DNA from 2 places in the Bacillus sp. AP8 genome. Region 1 is predicted to be linked to the other one. Evidence: riboswitches for the same ligand, from Rfam matches in the RefSeq annotation. Region 1 holds a riboswitch; the other holds the start of a gene.
What was found. A riboswitch is a leader RNA that binds a small molecule or an ion and turns the genes downstream of it on or off. The one in region 1 is predicted to bind cobalamin.
Positions count from the first base shown of each region.

Region 1 (3,207 bases):
CAGCGAAGTGGTATAAAAGCATTTTTAGTAATTAGATTGGTTGATATTAGGAATCCTTTTGGGAGGTGATTCCTAGAAATATACGAGAAGGGTGAATACAACATGGGGTTTTTAAATAGATTATTTACTAAAAAAACTAATGGTGAGGAGAATGTGAAAATGGAAAATGTTAAACTAGCAGTTATTTATTATAGTTCAGGTGGTACAAATTACAAAATGGCTAAAATGGCAGAAGAGGGTGCTAAAGCTGCTGGAGCAGAAGTCAAAGTATTGAAAGTAGCTGAAACAGCACCCCAAGCTGCAATTGAGTCGAATCCTGCATGGAAAGCTCATCTGGAAGCAACGAAAGATGTTCCAGAGGTTACTCTAGCGGATTTAGAATGGGCAGATGCCATTATCTTCTCTGTTCCAACTCGCTTCGGTAACATGCCTGGTCAAATGAAGAATTTCTTGGATACAACAGGTGGTTTATGGTTCAACGGAAAATTAGTCAATAAAGTAGTTAGTGCAATGAGCTCGGCCCAAAATGCACATGGTGGTCAGGAAGCAACTATTTTATCTCTTTATACAACTATGTATCATTGGGGTGCAATCGTTGCAGCTCCTGGTTATACTGATCCTGTAACATTTGCAGCAGGAGGAAATCCATACGGAACTAGTGTAACTGTTAATCAACAAGGTGAAATGGTTGAAGACGTTGAAGAGGCAATTAAGCATCAAGCGAAACGTACAGTCACTATCGCTGAAGCGATAAAAAAAGCAAATCAATAAGTATTTTTAATAAAGGAGCCTCGTTGATGAGACTCCTTTATCTTTTGAGGGTGGGTATGAAGTAAAATAATCTTTCATTGACCTCAATGTGTACGAAAGTCTATTTGTAAGAGAAATGTAAGTAGTAATCTGTAAAATCTTATTTAAGGTGAAAATAAGATATGGATTACAAAAGAGATCTTCCAATCATAGTTTAACTTAGACATATACTGATTGCCTGATTAAACGTTTTTGGCTATCTAGAGGATTCTTGTATACATCAATCTATAGTGTCATATATGGAAGTATGTATTATTGAGCAACTTACTATAATATGCATCTATTGCCATGTTATGATAGAAGATAAGTGAATAAACCTTGCAGAGAAAAAAGACTATTAGATTAGTTAAAAGGGAATTCGGTGTAAGTCCGAAGCTGTTTCCGCAACTGTAAGTGCTGATGAAATAAGAAAATACCACTGTTTTAAGCATTTGTGTTTGAAATGGGAAGGTTCTTAAAGTAAGATGACGCACAAGCCAGGATACCTACTTTTTTTTCATCGTATTTTACTCTTCGGAAGTTAAGAGGATTGTATGGCAAATTTTCATCTTATTTAATTATAAAATAATGGATGACGAATGCCGGCCAATAATCTTGGGTGGCTTTTTTTATGAGAAAAGAAGATGTTTCTATATGACAATAGGAATTCTATCAAATAGTAGAAAGTGGTCATATAAGAGGAATATTGGCTTAATCTTGTAATTTATGACACTACAAGAAATACGAGAGGTCCATCGCTAATATATAAGGAGGTTCATATGTATATGGTAAAGAAAGACTTACGCTTTTTATGCTATCCGTATATGAGAGAATCGGCATCAACTGTTGACTTTGAGATTAGAACGGACTCTTTAGCAACACGGATTGGGCTAGCTGCCTCATTAACGAAAGACATTTCCATTGTTCATAAGGATTTAATGTACTTAATTGAAATGGCTTATCACCTTAATGGTTCTGCTCGTGGTAAAGTGGCGATAACTGAGGAAGATCTCGACCGTCTTAGCTCCATGTACGACTTCTATGTTTCTGAAGTTAAAGAAAGGATAGAAACATTTGTGCTTCCGCAAGGATCTACTGCCGCTTGTGTATTGCATACTTGTAGAAGTGAAGCGAAGAAATCTGTCCGAGCTCTACACAAAGTGAGCTTAGAAATGGATGTTGAGAAAATTCTATTTGATTATGCGCATTTGTTAGCAAACGTTCTATTTGTAATGGCTGTATATGTGAATAAGCAAAAGGAATTAACTGAAGTTGAATTTATAAGTAAATCCTATGATACGAGAAAAAAGAAAAAGTCGGGGGAATAACGAATGAAGAAGATGAAATTATTTAGCTTGATTTCCGCTCTATTATTAGCCTTGTTTTTAACTGCGTGTGGCAGTGATAATCAAACAAAAAAGCAAAATGAATCAAAAGATGCAAAAACCGAAGTGCAAGCATATAAAGTCAAAGATGATACAGGAGCAGAAATTACTTTTGACAAAGTTCCAGAAACAGTTGTTTCCCTACAACCAAGTAACACAGAGATTTTGTTTGAATTAGGTGTGGGAGATAAGCTTGTTGGTGTTACAGATTATGATAACTATCCTGAAAAAGCGAAAGAAATCAAACGAGTTTCGGACTCAGTTAACGTAAATACAGAAGAAGTAATAGCTTTGAAGCCTGATGTTGTAATTGCCTATACAATCGGTGATGAAAAAGTCCTTCAACCAATAAAAGATGCAGGAATTCCTATTTTCGTTATTCAATCAGCAGCAACTATTGATGACGTATATGGAGACATTGAACAATTAGCGGCAGTAATGGGAGTAGAAAAAAAGGGGAAAGAAATTATTTCTCATATTAAAGAACAATTTACTTCTGTTCAAGAAAAAGTAGCTAGTATAGATACAAAAGCGAAAGTTTACTATGAAATTAGTCCTTCTCCAGATATTTATACAACAGGTGCAAAAACATTCCAGCAAGAAATCTTAGACAGTGCTGGAGTGGAGAATATTTTTGCGGATAAAGAAGGTTGGATGAAGCCTACTGAGGAAGAAATTATTAAGCGTAACCCACAAGTGATATTAACAACAGTAAATTATATTGATAATCCGGTAGATGAAATTAAAAATCGGAAAAGCTGGAATAACCTTGATGCAGTGAAGAATAATCAAGTTATCCAATTAGATGCTGATATTATGTCTCGTCCAGGACCGCGTATTGGGGAAGCTGTAGAGCTTGTAGCTAAAGCTGTATATCCTGATTTATTTAAATAATAGTTTTGTTAAGTCATAATGTTGTGATTTTGATACTGTACATGTAAATAAACTAATGAAATAACCGTTAAAAAAACCGCGAATGTATCATCCGCGGTTTTTTGGGGGCTATTCTTCAATATGAAAATCTGTCGTTTGT
Region 1 covers NZ_CAPG01000072.1:14,700-17,906, reverse strand. Annotated here, with positions in the region: gene BN349_RS17270 (alpha/beta hydrolase) at 1-35, shown strand, start outside; gene wrbA (NAD(P)H:quinone oxidoreductase) at 160-771, shown strand; cobalamin riboswitch at 1,124-1,317, shown strand; gene BN349_RS17260 (hypothetical protein) at 1,569-2,117, shown strand; gene BN349_RS17255 (ABC transporter substrate-binding protein) at 2,121-3,068, shown strand; gene BN349_RS17250 (amino acid permease) at 3,177-3,207, opposite strand, start outside.

Region 2 (3,207 bases), on a different contig from region 1:
GAACAAGTATTGAGTATAGTTGAGTAGAATTCTGCTTCATGATGCACGCTTTTCACTGGGGTAGGCAGTGAGCCAGCTTTTTGCTACGCACTTGAGCAGGCTCGCCCTTTACACTCCAATCAACCTTTAAAAACTCTCAATCTTCTAAACACAGCCTTTAATAAAACAAAAAAGCACTTTCCTCAATAAAGGATAAAGTGCTTGATTTACCATTAAATAAACAGAATGAAACCAATCTGTTCTATCAGCGCACCCATCCTCGTGGGTATTACATTCACTATATTAAATGGCAGGTCTCCTGGCTTCGAATCAACACTTGATTTCACCTTCCCATTTCAATACTAGAAACAGTGGTATAAGAAATAAAGCTCCTCGTTACAGTGGCGGGACCGCTTCGGATTGACACCGAATTCCCTTTTAAGCTAAATGCTACTATGAGCTTTAGCACCATTAAGTGTATTCAATTTTTGTTCCGATAAACATTTTATCACGAATATTTTTAAAATTCTATACATAAATTTCATTTCTTTTTGGAATTATCAAAAAATATTTTTTCGAGAAAAAACGCTGTAATAGCAATGGTTTAGCACCTTTTTGAACCAATGTACTGAATTTTTCATATTTTAAAAGCAGATATTCTGTTGTATGATGTACATAGTTTTTAGATATTGAAATAATTTATTTGTTTTACCTATGTATAGATTTTTACGTTCTACTAATAAGAAAACTACTAATACTGGGTTGAATACAAATATCGGATGAAATGTCTAGTGTTTCGTCTATATTTTATAACTTAATAAGTATGATTAGTTCTCGGTGTGATTTTTCTGTAATACAAAAGTTAAAGATTAATAGAAAATACATTGAGTTAAATGGGAAATCAGTGTAAATCTGATGCAGCCCCCGCTACTGTAATGCTGATGAAATTGTTATGACCACTGGCAAATTGCTGGGAAGGAACAAGAGTAAAATGACGCTAAGCCAGGAGACCTGCTTTTCATACGTGATGATCATTACTTTTCGGTGGGAAAGGTAAAAGAGCTACTATTTGTATGAGAATGTCATGGACTTTTTAACGATGTCTCTTTTTCATGCTTATAGCTTTTTTATGAAACCTTATTCGATAGAGTAAGGTTTTTTCTTTTTTACTTTTTATCTGTTCAATCAGAATAAGTAAGACCGAAAAATAGTCTGGTAAATTTTGAACGAATGAAGGATGGGAAGTTGAATGACAACATGGAATTTAAATGGGACAAGTACTCATTTGTTTATGTGTAATGGTAGCAGTTGCAATCGAAAAGATGCAGAAGAAGTAACTCTTGCAATACGTGATGAAATTGCAAAACAAGGATTAGATGAACATATTCATACAACAAGAACTCGATGTAATGGCCGTTGTAAAGATGCGCCTGTCGTAATCGAGTTTCCAAAAGGTCTTTGGTACGGCTCACTAACACCTGAACTTGGTAGAGAAATCGTTCAAAAATACAATCAAGAACCAATTATGGATTATGTTAGTTATCAATTTATTGATGGAAAAATGGCTAGAAATCAAAAATATAAAGCGATTAATGGAATCTCTAAGAAAAAATAAGATGTCCGAGACATAAAGGAGTGTTTTCATTGAGCGAAAAAGGCAAATTGTTTTTAGTAGGATTTGGTCCTGGTAATTATGAACATATTACAACACGGGCAGTCGAAGCAATACGAGAAAGTGATATAGTACTTGGTTACAAAACATATGTCGATCTCATTCAGGGTTTAATCTCTGATAAAACCGTTGTTAGTACAGGAATGACTGAAGAAGTGAGTCGTGCACAAGAGGCTGTTAAACAAGCGGAACTTGGAAAAAAAGTAGCTGTTATTTCCAGTGGGGATTCTGGTGTATACGGTATGGCCGGGCTCGTATATGAAGTATTGGTTGAAAAAGGCTGGAAAGAAGAAAGTGGTATCGCAATAGAAATAATACCAGGAATTTCTGCTATAAATTCCTGTGCATCTTTGTTAGGTGCTCCGATTATGCATGATGCTTGTACAATTTCATTAAGTGATCACCTAACGCCTTGGGAGCTTATTGCCAAAAGAGTAGATGCAGCCGGACAAGCGGATTTTGTTATTGCGTTATATAACCCACGTAGTGGTAGGAGAACAAGACAAATTGTGGAAACTCAAAAGATTCTTTTGAAATATCGCTCACCTGATACACCAGTTGGATTAGTGAAAGGGGGCTACCGTGATACACAATCAGTTGTTATGACTACATTAAGCGACATGCTAAATCATGAAATTGGAATGCTAACAACAGTCATTATCGGAAATTCTTCCACATTTTTTTATGAAGGTAAAATGATTACACCGAGGGGCTATCAAAGGAAATATACACTTGGTTCGGAAAAACAACCGTTAAAGCCTCATCAACGTTTAAAGAAGGAAGCAGAACCTTGGGCATTAAATCAAGAAACAGTGATTACAGAGATCATACAAGACAAAAACACATCATCGTTAGAAATCGCGTTAGAAGCATTAGCGCTAATTGATGGAGAAAAAAGAGAGTATATACAACCAAAGTTAGAATCCATATTTGAACTTGCAGTAAGTCCTGGAGTTGCCAATAAACAATTTTCAACTCAGCAAATGTTAACACTTGTTGAAGTTGTAGGAGATAAGGGAACGATGGAATATACTCCAGATCATCAAATAGTTCTACGTATCCCAACTGTACAACCAGAGGTTATTACGAAGAAACTTCAAGATGCTGCTTTTTTACTTTCACCAATCGGGGATGTCGTTACGATAAAAGCTTGCGATTTCTGCGATGGTGAAAAGGCGGAATCTATCCCATATGCAGAGGAAATTCAAGAATTAGTCGAAGGAATAAGTTTACCTAAACGATTAAATATCGGCTTTAACGGTTGTGGTATGGCGTGTTATCAAGCCGTCATGAACGATATAGGAATAGTTTTTAGAAAAGGTAAATTTGATTTGTTTCTTGGAGCAAAGCCTGTTGGTAGAACAGCACATCCAGGTCAGCCGGTTGAGGAGGGAATTCCTCCTGAACAAATAGTTGGGAAGATAAAAGCTATTATTGACAATTATAAGGAAAATGCACATCCAAATGAAAGATTATTTAAGTATTTTAAACGTGTAAAAGAAATTGAAGGATATAAGTTTCAGGATATGTCACCAAAAATTGAAATTGCTCCTGCA
Region 2 covers NZ_CAPG01000027.1:70,110-73,316, forward strand. Annotated here, with positions in the region: cobalamin riboswitch at 272-467, opposite strand; cobalamin riboswitch at 822-1,012, shown strand; gene BN349_RS05045 ((2Fe-2S) ferredoxin domain-containing protein) at 1,229-1,594, shown strand; gene cobJ (precorrin-3B C(17)-methyltransferase) at 1,624-3,207, shown strand, end outside.
Region 2: linked by a shared signal. The riboswitch ahead of BN349_RS05045 ((2Fe-2S) ferredoxin domain-containing protein) and the one ahead of BN349_RS17260 (hypothetical protein) in region 1 are both predicted to bind cobalamin.